One region of the Streptomyces sp. HUAS MS02 genome, then DNA from elsewhere that is predicted to be linked to it. Evidence: riboswitches for the same ligand, from Rfam matches in the RefSeq annotation. Region 1 holds a riboswitch; the other holds the start of a gene.
The links. Region 1 has a riboswitch for cyclic di-AMP ahead of ACZ9QC_RS25370 (transglycosylase family protein). Riboswitches for the same ligand answer to the same signal wherever they lie in the genome.
Positions count from the first base shown of each region.

Region 2: linked by a shared signal. The riboswitch ahead of ACZ9QC_RS15335 (C40 family peptidase) and the one ahead of ACZ9QC_RS25370 (transglycosylase family protein) in region 1 are both predicted to bind cyclic di-AMP.

Region 1 is NZ_CM146747.1:5,876,724-5,884,327, forward strand. Features, by position in the region: gene ACZ9QC_RS25350 (nucleoside triphosphate pyrophosphohydrolase) at 1-115, shown strand, start outside; gene ACZ9QC_RS25355 (hypothetical protein) at 117-608, shown strand; gene ACZ9QC_RS25360 (cytochrome P450 family protein) at 694-2,004, shown strand; gene ACZ9QC_RS25365 (transglycosylase family protein) at 2,210-3,223, shown strand; cyclic di-AMP (ydaO/yuaA leader) riboswitch at 3,406-3,605, shown strand; gene ACZ9QC_RS25370 (transglycosylase family protein) at 3,610-4,284, shown strand; gene eno (phosphopyruvate hydratase) at 4,727-6,007, shown strand; gene ACZ9QC_RS25380 (FtsB family cell division protein) at 6,119-6,601, shown strand; gene ACZ9QC_RS25385 (DUF501 domain-containing protein) at 6,660-7,211, shown strand; gene ACZ9QC_RS25390 (Ppx/GppA phosphatase family protein) at 7,208-7,604, shown strand, end outside.
Region 2 is NZ_CM146747.1:3,603,403-3,611,006, reverse strand. Features, by position in the region: gene ACZ9QC_RS15340 (hypothetical protein) at 301-654, shown strand; gene ACZ9QC_RS15335 (C40 family peptidase) at 694-1,884, opposite strand; cyclic di-AMP (ydaO/yuaA leader) riboswitch at 1,894-2,065, opposite strand; gene pcrA (DNA helicase PcrA) at 2,307-4,823, shown strand; gene ACZ9QC_RS15325 (M23 family metallopeptidase) at 4,945-6,543, opposite strand; gene ACZ9QC_RS15320 (esterase/lipase family protein) at 6,963-7,604, opposite strand, start outside.

The sequences.
Region 1 (7,604 bases):
CACCCTCGCCGCCCGCGCCGAGGCCGAGGGCACCGACCCCGAAGCGGCCCTGAGAGCGGCGTCCCGCGCCTACCGCGACGCGATCCGCACCGCGGAGGGCCTGGACACGGACTGACATGCCCCGGAGCGACGAAACCCCCGACCTGCCGTGGGACGAGGTGAAGGAGCGCTTCGACCCCGACCTGATGGGCGCCCTGCCGGACCTGTACGTCCCGAACGCATCGGCGCGGCACTGGCAGGCGCTCCTCGACCTCGTCGCACGGAGCGGCTGGAAGCACGAGTACATGGAAGGCGCCACGCCGCTGGCCGTGCCGAGTGCCGCCCACGTCCTCGCGCGACCGCCCGGCGCCGAATGCCCCCAGCTGAGGGTGTGGCCGACGCGGGACATGCTGGTGATCTTCCGCTTCCTCTCGGACGAGGAGATCGACTTCGACATGGACCTGCGGGAGATCCAGGGCCAGGACCGGCTCGACGCGTTCTGCGACTTCCTGCGCGGCCTCGGTCGCCACCTCGCCAGGCCGGTCGTGATGTGCCCGGAGGGTGCGTACGACCACCCGGTGCTCGGGTTCGACCCCGTGCTCGACCGAGTCCGGGTGCTGGGCGACTGAGGCCCGTCGCCCCCCCCGGGGCGCGCGGGACGAGAAGATCCTGGCCGGGAGGGAGGCCGCCCGGGGCGCCCGCTACCGTCGACGGGTGACCGAGCAGCCCGCACCCACCCCCACCGGCACTCCCGCGGCACCCCCCGCGCCCGACCTCTTCACCTGGGAGTTCGCCACCGACCCCTACCCGGCGTACGCCTGGCTCCGGGAGCACGCGCCGGTCCACCGGACCCGGCTCCCCAGCGGTGTGGAGGCCTGGCTGGTCACCCGCTACGCCGACGCCAAGCAGGCCCTCGCCGACGCGCGCCTGTCGAAGAACCCCGCGCACCACGCCGAGCCCGCCCACGCCAAGGGCAAGACCGGCATCCCCGGTGAGCGCAAGGCCGAGCTGATGACCCATCTGCTCAACATCGATCCGCCGGACCACACGCGGCTCCGCCGCCTCGTCTCCAAGGCGTTCACACCCCGCCGCGTCGCCGAATTCGCCCCGCGGGTCCAGGAGTTGACCGACCAGCTCATCGACCGCTTCGCGGAGACGGGCGAAGCCGACCTCATCCACGACTTCGCCTTCCCCCTGCCCATCCACGCCATCTGCGACCTGCTCGGCGTCCCCCGCGAGGACCAGGATGATTTCCGGGACTGGGCGGGCATGATGATCCGGCACGGCGGCGGCCCGAGGGGCGGTGTCGCGCGCTCGGTCAAGAAGATGCGCGGCTATCTCGCCGACCTCATCCACCGCAAGCGGGAAGCCCTCACCGAGCACCCCGCCCCCGGCGAGGACCTCATCTCCGGCCTCATCCGCGCCTCCGACCACGGCGAGCACCTCACCGAGAACGAGGCCGCGGCGATGGCGTTCATCCTGCTCTTCGCCGGCTTCGAGACGACCGTCAACCTCATCGGCAACGGCACCTACGCCCTGCTCACCCACCCCGAGCAGCGCTCCCGCCTCCAGACCTCCCTCGCCGCGGGGGAGACCGCGCTGCTCGAGACCGGCGTCGAGGAACTCCTGCGCTACGACGGCCCCGTGGAACTAGCCACCTGGCGCTTCGCGACCCGCCCCCTCACCGTCGGCGGGCAGGACATCGCCCCGGGTGACCCCGTCCTCGTCGTCCTCGCGGCCGCCGACCGCGACCCGGCCCGCTTCGAGGACCCCGACACCCTCGACCTCTCCCGCCGTGACAACCAGCACCTCGGTTACGGCCACGGCATCCACTACTGTCTCGGCGCCCCCCTCGCCCGCCTCGAAGGCCAGACCGCGCTGGCGACACTCCTCAGCCGCCTCCCCGACCTTCGACTCGCGGTGGATTCAGCCGATTTGAGATGGCGAGGAGGGCTCATCATGCGGGGATTGCGCACGCTTCCGGTGCAATTCACCCCGCAGGGGCGGTTCGTGGGCGGCGCGTGAACGGTACGTAGTAGTACCCGGGCAGCCCGTAGCAGTAACGCATTCCATGGCGGAAAATGACGCTCCCTCAACTCTGTGATCTTCACGTGATCTGCGCTGCATTAACTTGTGACAACTGATCGACTGCGGCTACGTTCACACGTCAGTGCGAAGGGGTCATCACGCCCTTCGCACCGGTCACTGCTGTCGTGTGAAAGGCAACCGCATGCTCTCCGGGAACGGTCGTCACCGTCGCCCCCGTCAGGCGCCCGCCCTCCTCGTCGCGGCCGGAGTGACCGGCTCGGCCATCGCGATCCCCCTGCTCGGCGCCACCGGCGCGAGCGCGGCCGACGGGACCACCTGGGACCAGGTGGCGGAGTGCGAGAGCGGTGGCTTCTGGAGCGCGGACACCGGGAACGGGCGCTACGGCGGCCTCCAGCTCACCCAGGCGAACTGGGAGAAGTACGGCGGCCTCGACTATGCGACCAGCGCCGACCAGGCCAGCCGTTCGCAGCAGATAGCCGTCGCCGAGAAGGTGCTCGCCGACCAGGGCGTCGGCGTCTGGGCCACGTGCGGTCTGCTGCACAACCTCGGTGGCGACTCCGGTTCGGCCGACGTGGACACGGGCGTTGCGGACGACTCGGCGAAGTCGGGCGGTTCCTCCGATTCCTCCGATTCAGCCAACTCGTCTGGTTCTTCGGATTCGTCAGGTTCATCTGATTCGTCCACTTCGGCCGGGAAGGGTGACGGGTCCGACTCGGCCGAGCCCTCGGACTCGACCGGCTCGACCGCCGACGGCTCCACCGAGGCCGAGGTCGAGGCCGGCGCGGACGACTCCGCGACCTCCGAGGGGGCAAAGTCGGACAAGTCTGAGCAAAGCGACAAGTCTTCGGCCGGTGAGAGTGATGCCGGTACCGGTCGCCACCGCGGCGCCAGCGCCGACGAGAGCGCCGCCGTCGACGCGGAGGCCGGTGTGGACGCGACCGAGGGCTCCCGCGCCGCCGACCCCACCCCCTCCGGCCGTCACGCCTCCCGTGGCGGCGACGCGGCGCAGGCGGCCACGGACGGCGCGTACACCGTCCGTGCGGGCGACAGCCTGACGCGGATCGCCAACTCGCTGGACCTGACCGGCGGGTGGCGCGAGCTGTACGCCGAGAACGAGACCACGGTCGGAACCGACCCGGACCTCATCCTTCCCGGTCAGACCCTCGAAGTCGGTGCCGAAACGGGCGAAAAGTAGCGAGAGTTCGGGTCACCATTCGCCCCTGAATGCCCGTTTTGATCTCCATGGGAGATGAATCACAGACCCCCTGATCGTCTTTGAAATTCGGGCAATCACCTGTTTACGGTCGTGACCGCTCGCCACAGCGGGCCCCTGCGGTCGGTACGCCGAATCCTGCCAACGGCCGCAAGGAACAGTCGTCGCGTCAAGCGCCGTAGGCAGGAGCGGGGGACCCAAGGTAAGTGCCGGGTCCGGTGGTTGCGGCCCTTCGGGGGCGTACGTCCGGAACCGGCTCGGGGTGAAGCCGCGCCATGTGAGCCGAGAGGCGAGCGGACGCGGCCGGGCAACTCAACCGGCCCGAACCCGACAGCTCACCTCGCAGGCGTCGGTGAGGGGATCTCTCCATGCTGTTTTCCAGCAAGGGCAAGCACCGTCGCCCGTCCAAGGCTGTTCGCGCCATCGCCGTCGCCGGTGTCACCGGCGCCGCCGCCGTCGCCGCCCCGCTGATGGCCGCCGGCAGCGCCTCCGCCGCCACCGCCTCCGAGTGGGACGCCGTCGCCCAGTGCGAGTCCGGCGGCAACTGGTCCATCAACACCGGCAACGGCTACTACGGCGGCCTGCAGTTCGCGGCCTCCACCTGGGCCGGCTACGGCGGCACGCAGTACGCCTCCACCGCCGACCAGGCGACCAAGGCCCAGCAGATCGCCATCGCCGAGAAGGTCCTCGCGGGCCAGGGCAAGGGCGCCTGGCCGGTCTGCGGCAAGGGCCTGTCCAGCGCCTCGTACGACGGCGCCGCCGCCTCCTCCTCGAACTCCGGCACCTCGCAGAAGAGCACCGAGAAGAGCGGCGAGGAGACCCGCGCCTCCCGTTCCTCCGAGCGCGCCACCGTCGAGACCCCGACCGGCAAGAAGGTCAAGAAGGGCGACGGCGAGTACAAGGTCGTCAGCGGCGACACCCTCAGCGGCATCGCCGAGAAGAAGAACGTCAAGGGTGGCTGGGAGAAGCTCTTCGAGCTGAACAAGGACATCATCGACGACGCCGACTTCATCTACCCGGGCCAGCAGCTCCACCTGAGCTGACCCCGGGCGAGGACGACGACTACCACACGCCTGCCGTCCCCCACGGCCGCCCCCATGGCCGGGCAGGCGGGGCTGGTTCGGCCGGGCCGAGAAATTCGGGCCGCTTCCCGGCTGAACCACAGCCCGCTCACATCCGTGTCCTCCATAGTGAAGACCTCGTGAGGCCGTCCCCCGTCCCCACGAGCTCCCCGCCCCGGTGCGCATTCCCCCGTACGCACCGGGGCGGGGTTTTTCATGCCCGTGCACCTCCAGGCCCGCCCCGCGGGACCCTTCCCGTTCACTTTCTGGCCCACCCCCCTTTGTTCCGGACTGAAACAATGGGTACGGTCTGTCTGTCCACGGGACGGTCGGTCGGCTGCCGACGCGCCCGGGGCGGTTAGGCTCTAGTCGCAAGGCCCGCGGGCCCCGCACTTCCGCGTCACATCCCATGAAGGAGATGCTCGTGCCGTCCATCGACGTCGTCGTAGCCCGGGAAATCCTCGACTCGCGAGGCAACCCCACCGTCGAGGTCGAGGTCGGCCTCGACGACGGCAGCACCGGTCGTGCCGCCGTCCCGTCCGGCGCCTCCACCGGTGCCTTCGAAGCCATCGAGCTCCGTGACGGCGACCCCAACCGCTACCTCGGCAAGGGTGTCGAGAAGGCCGTCCTCGCCGTGATCGAGCAGATCGGCCCGGAGCTCGTCGGCTACGACGCCACCGAGCAGCGCCTCATCGACCAGGCGATGTTCGACCTGGACGCCACCGACAACAAGGCCTCCCTCGGCGCCAACGCCATCCTCGGCGTCTCCCTCGCCGTCGCCCACGCCGCCTCCGAGGCCAGCGACCTGCCGCTCTTCCGCTACCTGGGCGGCCCGAACGCGCACCTGCTGCCCGTTCCGATGATGAACATCCTGAACGGCGGCTCGCACGCCGACTCCAACGTGGACATCCAGGAGTTCATGATCGCCCCCATCGGCGCGGAGTCCTTCTCCGAGGCCCTGCGCTGGGGCGCCGAGGTCTACCACACCCTCAAGAAGGTGCTGAAGACCAAGGGCCTGTCCACCGGCCTCGGCGACGAGGGCGGCTTCGCCCCGAACCTGGAGTCCAACCGCGCCGCCCTGGACCTCATCCTCGAGGCCATCAAGGAGGCCGGCTACACCCCCGGCGAGCAGATCGCCCTGGCGCTCGACGTCGCCGCCTCCGAGTTCTACAAGGACGGCGTCTACGTCTTCGAGGGCAAGGAGCGCTCCGCCGCCGAGATGACCGAGTACTACGCCGACCTCGTCGAGGCGTACCCGCTCGTCTCCATCGAGGACCCGCTGTTCGAGGACGACTGGGCCGGCTGGAACACCATCACCGCGAAGCTGGGCGACAAGGTCCAGATCGTCGGCGACGACCTCTTCGTCACCAACCCCGAGCGTCTCGCCCGCGGTATCGAGGAGGGCTCCGCCAACGCCCTGCTGGTCAAGGTCAACCAGATCGGTTCGCTGACCGAGACCCTGGACGCCGTCGAGCTGGCCCAGCGCAACGGCTTCAAGTGCATGATGTCCCACCGCTCCGGCGAGACCGAGGACGTCACCATCGCCGACCTCGCCGTCGCCGTGAACTGCGGCCAGATCAAGACCGGCGCCCCGGCCCGCTCGGACCGCGTCGCCAAGTACAACCAGCTGCTGCGCATCGAGGAGATCCTCGACGACGCCGCGGTCTACGCCGGCCGCAGCGCCTTCCCCCGTTTCAAGGGCTGACGGCAACAGTAGGAAGCGTCGTACGTACGTCCCCGTACCGGTCCCGTACCGTGTGCGGGGACGTACGCGCGTGCGCGCGGGAGAAGGCAGAAGCGGAAGGGGAAGCGGGACATGGCCGTGAAGGACCGGGACCGGGACCGTTTCTCCACCGCGACCCGGCTGAAGGTGCTCGGTGAGCAGACGGCCGCCCGGGTCTACCGCTCCCAGACCAAGCGCCAGGCCCGCCGCTCCCGGCTGACCGGCCGGGCCGCGCTCCTCGCCCTCGTCCTCTGTTCGATGATCGTGGCGCTCGCCTATCCCATAAGGCAGTACGTCTCCCAGCGTGCCGAGATCGCCGACATGCAGCGGGAGCGCGAGGAGGCGCGCGAGCGGGTCGAGGAGTTGCGCGACCTCAAGGCGCGCTGGCAGGACGACGCGTACGCCGAGCAGCGCATCCGCGAGCGGCTGCACTATGTGATGCCGGGCGAGACCGGTTACACGATGATCGACCCGGACGCGGCGAAGCAGTCCCGTACGACCCAGGGGGCGGCCGACCGTCCCTGGTACACCAATGTCTGGGACGGGGTCGACAAGGCCGACGCCGCCGACAGCTGAACGGTCACCTTCGTGACCGTCAACCGATGAGCCACACCGAGGACTTGAGTAGCAGGTTATGCAGACCCCTCCGCCGCCCACCCCGCGCACCGAGCCGACCGACGCCGACGTCGAGGCCTTCCAGCAGCAGCTCGGGCGCCCGCCGCGCGGGCTGCGCGCCATCGCGCACCGCTGCCCCTGCGGACAGCCGGACGTCGTCGAGACGGCTCCGCGCCTGCCGGACGGGACGCCCTTCCCCACGACGTACTACCTGACGTGCCCGCGCGCGGCCTCCGCGATCGGCACGCTGGAGGCGAACGGCGTGATGAAGGAGATGACGGAGCGGCTGGGGACCGACCCGGAGCTGGCCGCCGCCTACCGGTCCGCGCACGAGGACTACATCGCCCGCCGTGACGAGATCGAGGTCCTGGAGGGCTTCCCGAGCGCGGGCGGCATGCCGGACCGGGTGAAGTGCCTGCACGTCCTCGTCGGCCACTCGCTGGCCGCCGGTCCCGGCGTCAACCCGCTGGGCGACGAGGCGATCGCGATGCTGCCGGAGTGGTGGGCCAAGGGCCCGTGCGTGGTGCCGGCGTCGGCGCCCGAGAAGACCGAGCAGGGGGAGGACCAGTGACCCGGGTCGCCGCCGTCGACTGCGGTACGAACTCCATCCGGCTCCTCGTCGCCGACGCCGACCCGGCCGCCGGTGAGCTGGTCGAGCTGGACCGGCGGATGATCATCGTGCGGCTGGGCCAGGGCGTGGACCGTACGGGACGGCTGGCGCCCGAGGCGCTGGAGCGGACCTTCGCGGCCTGCCGCGAGTACGCGGCCGTCATCAAGGACCTGGGCGCCGAGCGGATCCGTTTCGTGGCCACCTCCGCCTCCCGGGACGCCGAGAACCGGGACGACTTCGTGCGCGGGGTGTTCGACATCCTCGGCGTCGAGCCCGAGGTGATCTCCGGCGACCGGGAGGCCGAGTTCTCCTTCACGGGCGCCACCAAGGAGCTGACGGGCCGCACCGACCTCA
Region 2 (7,604 bases), 2.3 Mb from region 1:
GCCGGTCACCTGAGGGAGGACGTTAAACCTGGCTGTGATGGCCCGGTAACGCGTTGTACGGAAGTGGCGCGCACCGACTGTGAGGTGACCGTATGTGACCGAGATCCTGGCCCGGCGCCGCCGACTTCACGCTGTGCGATGACCGATGCGGCGATTTCGGACCGGGCGGGTGCGTCTCGGTGCTATGGAGCGCATATATGCAAGGTCATCCGAGGGTGCCGGTCGAGGGCGCCGGTCGAAGGTTCCGGTCCGGCCGCCCCGGTGCCCGAGGGGTCTCGGGCACCTCATTAGGCTCCGCGCATGGACGTACTCATCCACATCCTCGTCGGTCTCCACATCATCGGCATCGCCTCCCTCCTGGGAGGATTCCTCACCCAGATGAAGGCGATGGGCCAGGGCGCCGCCCGCTTCGTCCCCGCCATGCTGCACGGCGCCCTCACGATGCTCGTCACCGGCGCCCTCCTCGTCGGCCTCAACCAGGCCGACGACCAGCCCGTCGACAACATCAAGATCGGCGTCAAGCTCGCGCTGCTGATCGTGATCCTCGGCCTGGTCTACGTGAAGCGCGACGAGGAGACGGTGGAGAAGCCGCTCTTCGCTCTGGTGGGCGCGCTGACCACCGCCAACGTCTTCATCGCGGTGCTCTGGACCTGAGGCAACCCTCACGGTGAGGCCCCGGGTGGCGAGCCCCGGTTACGCGGGCCGCACCACGCTGTGGATCGAGGACTCGCCGTCGTAGAAGATCGACTCCTCGCGGACGTACGTGCCCGGCTTGGGGGCATGGATCATCATGCCGTTGCCGATGTAGATGCCGACGTGACCGATGTTGTCGTAGAAGAAGACGAGGTCGCCCGGCTTGGCGTCGGCGAGGGGGACGGTGGTGCCCGCCTCGACCTGGTCGTAGGTGGTGCGCGGGAGGTCGACGCCGGCGGCCTTCCAGGCGGCCTGGGTGAGGCCGGAGCAGTCGTAGGAGCCGGGGCCGGTGGCGCCCCAGACGTACGGCTTGCCGATCTGAGCGCGGGCGAAGGCCAGGGCCTTGGTCGCCTTCGTGGCGTAGGTGGAGTCCTCGACGGGGGCGGTGGTCCCGCTGGTGCCGGGGGACGTCTCCGTGCCGGCGGTGGTCCCTCCCTGGGGCTCCTGGGTCTCCTGGGTGCTCGGGGCCTCCTGGCTGGCCTGCTGCGCCGCCTGCAGGCGCGCGAGTTCCTCCGCCTTGCGGTCGGCCTCCTCCTGCTCGCGCTGTTCGATCGCGGCGAGCCGGGCCTTCTCCTCGGCGGTGAGGGTGGAGAGCAGTTCGCGGGCCTGGGCGAGCTTCGCCTGGACCTTGGCCTTGCCGGCCTTGAGGGCGTTCTGCGACTCGGTGAGCTTCTCGAGGCTGTCGCTCGCGGTCCGGCGCTGCTCCGCCGCGTCGGCCTGCTCGGTGACGTACGCGTCGACGGCCTGCTTCTGACGGTCCGTCAGACGGTCCATCAGCTGGTTCTGGTCGAAGTAGTCCTGCGGGTTGTCCGCGAGGAGCAGCGAGGCATGGTCGGGGGCGGACGCGCCGTTGCGGTACTGGGCCGCGGCGAACGATCCCAGTTCCTCCCGCGCCTCGTTGAGCTTCTCCGTGCGCTTGGCGACGCCGTCGAGGAGGGTGTCGACCTTCTTCTTCTGCTTGGTCGTCCTCTCCTTGGCCGCGTTGTACTTCTCGGTCGCCGACCCGGCCTTGCGGTAGAGGTCGTCGACTTTCTTCCCGACTTCCTCCAGGCTCGGCCTGTCGTCGGAGGGTGCGGCGGTGGCCGTCTGGGAGAGCAGGGCCACGGAGGTGAGGGCGGCCGTGGCGAGAGCGGGGGTGCGTATGCCCGCGCGCGTCCGGCCGGTCGGACGCGGCTTGCGGTGCGGCGCCATGGTTCGGCGTCTCCTTCCGTAGTCCGCCTACCGAGTTAGCTGTCGGGTTCGGGCGCAAGCTTCGGAAGGTTTGCCCTACGACCCTTGCCGCGAGCGGCGGTCGGGTCGATTCACCCCTGAGGTCGGTGGGTCCCCGGCTCCGGCGCCACGAGAGGCGTACCGGACTCGGCGGAGGCCGTGCGGCCCGGCGACGTTCGCCGGTTGTGTCGTACGGCCCAAGAGAAGAAGCTAGCCAACTCGTGGGTCCCGTGTGAAGGTTGATGTTCGATATGCCCGATACGTTTTCGTGACCTTAGCCTCGTGCGTGCGGCAGGCGGTACGCTCGATCGCTCACCGTCGTGAGGTGAGCGCGGTGAGTGGCGGGTGTGGACTTCCCGGGGCGGCCCCTCGCTGTCAGTGGGGGCGCCTAGACTCGGAGAGCGATGAGCAGCCTCTTTGACGACAGCTTCCTGGCGGACCTCCAGGCCCCCCGCGGCCATGCGGAGGAGCCCCCGCCGCCGCCCGAGGACGATCATGTACCGGAGCCGCTTCCGGACGATCTGTTCGGCGGGAAGTTCGACGCGCCCCCGGACCGGGACGAGTACTACCGGGGCGGCGCCCCCCGCCCGGCCCTCGACGCGGCGGCCCTCCTGGACGGGCTGAACGAGAACCAGCGGGCGGCCGTGGTGCACGCCGGCTCCCCTCTGCTCATCGTCGCCGGCGCGGGTTCCGGCAAGACCCGGGTGCTCACCCACCGCATCGCGCATCTGCTCGGCGAGCGGCATGTCCACCCGGGCCAGATCCTCGCGATCACCTTCACCAACAAGGCCGCCGGTGAGATGAAGGAGCGCGTCGAGCAGCTCGTCGGCCCGCGCGCGAACGCGATGTGGGTCATGACCTTCCACAGCGCGTGCGTCCGGATCCTGCGGCGCGAGTCGAAGAAGCTCGGCTTCACGTCCTCCTTCTCGATCTACGACGCCGCCGACAGCAAGCGGCTGATGGCGCTCGTCTGCCGTGATCTGGACCTCGACCCGAAGCGCTTCCCGCCCAAGTCCTTCAGCGCCAAGATCTCGAACCTGAAGAACGAGCTGATCGACGAGGAGGACTTCGCCGCCCAGGCCGCCGACGGCTTCGAGAAGACCCTCGCCCAGGCCTACGCGCTGTACCAGTCCCGCCTCCGCGAGGCGAACGCGCTCGACTTCGACGACCTGATCATGACGACGGTCAATCTGCTGCGCGCCTTCCCGGACGTCGCCGAGCACTACCGCCGTCGCTTCCGTCATGTCCTCGTCGATGAGTACCAGGACACCAACCACGCCCAGTACGCCCTGGTCAGGGAGCTGGTCGGCACCTCCGAGCACCCGGTGGACGTGCCGCCGGCCGAGTGGGACGTGCCTCCGGCGGAGCTCTGCGTCGTGGGTGACGCGGACCAGTCGATCTACGCCTTCCGCGGCGCGACCATCCGCAACATCCTCCAGTTCGAGGAGGACTACCCGGACGCGACGACGATCCTGCTGGAGCAGAACTACCGCTCCACGCAGACGATCCTCTCCGCGGCCAACGCGGTCATCGAGCGCAACGAGTCCCGCCGCCCGAAGAACCTGTGGACCAACGCGGGCGCCGGTGCGCAGATCACCGGCTATGTCGCCGACACCGAGCACGACGAGGCCCAGTTCGTCGCCGACGAGATAGACCGACTGACGGACGCGGGCGACGCGAAGGCCGGCGACGTCGCCGTCTTCTACCGGACGAACGCCCAGTCCCGTGTCTTCGAAGAAGTGTTCATCCGGGTCGGCCTGCCCTACAAGGTCGTCGGCGGCGTCCGCTTCTACGAGCGCAAGGAGGTCCGGGACGTCCTCGCGTATCTGCGTGTCCTCGCCAACCCCGAGGACTCCGTCCCCCTGCGCCGCATCCTCAACGTGCCCAAGCGCGGCATCGGCGACCGTGCCGAGGCGATGATCGACGCCCTCTCCCAGCGCGAGAAGATCAGCTTCCCGCAGGCCCTGAAGCGCGTGGACGAGGCGTACGGCATGGCCGCCCGGTCGACCAACGCGGTCAAGCGGTTCAACACGCTGATGGAGGACCTGCGGACCGTCGTCGAGTCCGGCGCCGGGCCGGCGACCGTCCTGGAAGCCGTCCTCGAACGCACGGGTTACCTGGCCGAGTTGCAGGCATCCACCGACCCGCAGGACGAGACCCGTATCGAGAACCTCCAGGAACTCGCCGCGGTTGCCCTGGAGTTCGAGCAGGAGGCCGGTGCCGCGGAAGGCGAGACCGAGGGCGAGGCGCCGGCCGCGGCACCCGTCGGCCTCGCCGCCTTCCTGGAGCGGGTGGCGCTGGTCGCCGACTCCGACCAGATCCCCGACGAGGAGGAGGACGGCTCGGGCGTCATCACGCTCATGACCCTCCACACCGCCAAGGGCCTGGAGTTCCCGGTGGTCTTCCTCACCGGCATGGAGGACGGCGTCTTCCCGCACATGCGCGCCCTCGGCCAGACCAAGGAACTGGAGGAGGAGCGCCGCCTCGCGTACGTCGGCATCACCCGCGCACGGGAACGGCTCTACCTCACCCGGTCGACGCTGCGCAGCGCCTGGGGACAGCCCTCGTACAACCCGCCGTCGCGGTTCCTGGAGGAGATCCCGGCCACCCATCTGGAGTGGAAGCGCACGGGTGCCTCCGCGCCGGTGTCCTCGGGTCCGGCCGCCGGTATCGCGGCGTCGCTGTCGTCCTCCCGCTCCCGTTCCTCGGCCCGTGGCGCGTCCGGCTTCGCCACCCGCCGCGGCGACGAGAAGCCGGTGGTCTCCCTCGCCGTGGGCGACCGCGTCACGCACGACCAGTTCGGCCTCGGCACGGTCGTCGGCGTCGGGGGTTCGGGAGCGAACGCGGAGGCGACGATCGACTTCGGCGACACCAAGCCGAAGCGACTGCTGCTGCGGTACGCGCCGGTGGAGAAGCTGTAGCGGACGCGCCCTGTGCCCTGCGCAACGAAACACCGGGCCCCTGCCTGAGCAGGGGCCCGGTGTTTCGTGTCTGTGCGCCCCAGGCGCGTGACGGCTGCCTGTTACGTCGGGTTACGTCGGATTACGTCGGGTCCAGCCCGTGGCTGCGCAGCCACGACAGCGGGTCGATGGCGGAGCCGCCCGCCGGGTGGACCTCGAAGTGCAGGTGCGGGCCGGTCGAGTTGCCCGAGTTGCCCGAGTAGGCGATGGTGTCGCCGGCCTTGACGGTCGTACCGGAGGCGACCTTGTAGGTGGAGAGGTGGCAGTACCAGGTCTCGGTGCCGTCCTTGGCGGTCACGATGACCATGTTGCCGTAGGCGTTGTTCCACTGGGTGCGCACGGTGCCGTCGGTCGCGGCCATCACCGCGGTGCCGTACGAGACGGGAAAGTCTATGCCGGTGTGCAGGGACATCCAGTTGACGCCGGACTGTCCGTAGTAGGCGCTGAGCCCGCGCTCGGCGACGGGGAGCGCGAACTTCGGCCGCAGGCGCTCCTTACGGGCCGCCTCCGCGGCGGCCTTCTTCTGCTCCAGCTCCTGCTGGGCCTTGAGGTCGATGCGCTCCTGCGTCCGGCTGGCCCGGTCGGCGAAGTTGTCGGCCTCGGCGGAGAGGCTCTCCAGCTGGGTGTCGAGCTGGTTGTTGGCGGTGGACGGTTTCACGGCGGTGGCGTCCGACTTGATCGACGCCGTCGTCTCCGTGTCGTCCGACGTGGCGCCGACCGAGGCCGCCGCGATCCCCGCGACCCCCATGACACAGGCCGACGGAACAGCCACGGTCAGCAGGGCGGAACGTTTGGCCGGAGCCTTGCGGCGCGACCGTGAGGCCGCGCGGGTGGCCGCCCGGCCGGGGCCCGCGCTGCTGGTGGCCGCCGTGGTGACCTCTTCCTCGCCGTCGAGGAGTATGGCGCGGTCCGCGCCGTCGCTCTCGAACTCGCCGTCCGCCGAGGGGTGTTCGTCCTGGTCGTACGGGGCGATCTGCTCGAAGGTGGCGGTCGCCTGCTGGTGGAAGTCCGTGGCCTCGGACGACAGGTCCACCACGACGGTCTGCGGGTGGTCGTGCGCTTCGTACGACTCGGGGGCGCCGCCGGAGTGTTCGGCCGCGCCGCCACCGTGCTCGTCGCCGACGGGTGTGCCGTCGCTGTTCCACTGGGTGGCGTCGAAGGCGCCCGTGTCGAAGTGCTGGGTGCCGATCCACTGCTGGGTCTGGCCGCCCTGCCCCAACTGGTCCGCGTCGTCGGACTGTTCGGTCTGCAGCCAGCCGCTCGCGTCCCACTGGCCGCTCGCGTCGGGGCCCGACGGCTGCGTCGGAACCTGGGAGAGGTGTTCGTAACCGGACGACCAGGACGTCGTGTCGTAACTGCCCGTGTCGTACGCGGCCTGGTGCTGCGCGGCGTACGGGTCGTAGTTCAGCGTCTGGTGGCTGCCGGTCGACCACTGGGTGGCGTCGTAGGAGCCGGTACCGCTGTCGTTGCCCGGCATGTCGCCGAAGAGGGGGTCGACCGCGAAGGTGCCCGTGGCGTTCACGTGGGAGCCGGTTTCAAAACCGGTGGCGGGGTAATCGCCGTACGTGGTGAAGTCGCCGTAGCCGGCTTCCTGGTGGCCGTACGACGCGTAGTGCGCCGGGTCGGCTTCAGAAGCCGCAGCCGGGGGTGTTGCGGTCCCCGACGGGTGACGATCGTTCACCAACTTCTCTTTCGCCTCGACGACAGGGGCTGGCAGAGCAGTGCGGTGACTGTACCCGGCGGTATGCGGGCGCGACAATCTTCAACGGGTTTCGCGCGCGCAGGAAACGGGCATTCGAGCGTCTTTCGGCGGTCTGTGGGCATGACTTTGGCCTGGCGTTCGAAGGTTGTTCGATAGTCGACCACTGCATGCGACATGCAGGACGCCCGTGAGAACCGGGGCGAGGCGTTTCTCCGGGTGACCTCGGGTCCGGCGTGGGGCGCGAAATTGCCGTCGGGAGGGGTGTCGCGAGTCGGGCGCGTGGTGGGGGCGCGTGGGCGCGCGCCAGGTTTACCGCCTTACGTCCGCATTTTGCCGCCCTGTGGCGAGCGTCACTGGCCCGGCCGTCAGGTTCCCGCCCCGTGGTCGGCGGTCGTGGCTCACGCCACCGTCAGGCCGCCCGGGCGGGCGGTGGCGCGGGCGCCCGTCCGTGAGGTGTCGAGGGCCTCGCGGATCCCGTTGGCGACGGCGGGGTGCACGGGCAGGGCGAGATGGCCGATCCCGGTGACCCTGATGTTCTGCGCCATCAGGTCCGGATGGTCGACGCAGGCGCTCTCCACCGGTGCCATCACATGGTCGAAATCGCTCCAGAACGCCACGAAATGGGTGCGGCAGCCCGGTGCCGGCTCCCGCAGTTCCTCCAGCACGTCCGAACCCGGCCGCATCTGCCGGACGATCGGATGGGCGTCCGCCAGCGGCACCGCCCGGGTGCCGCCGTGCGGGGTCCCCAGCGTGACGAGCGTACGGACACGGTGGTCACCGCCGAGGCGCTGCACGTAGTACCTGGCTATCAGTCCACCCAGGCTGTGGCCGACGACGTCCACCTGCTCCTGGCCCGTGCGCTCGCAGATCTCCTCGATGCGCCGGCCGAACAGCTCGGCGGCGGTGCGGATGTCGCAGGTGAGGGGTGAATAGTTGAGCGACTCGAGGTGCCGGGCGCCGGCCCCCGCGAGGGAGCGGCGCAGCAGGACGAAGACCGAGCGGTTGTCGATGAAGCCGTGCAGCAGGACGACCGGGGGCTT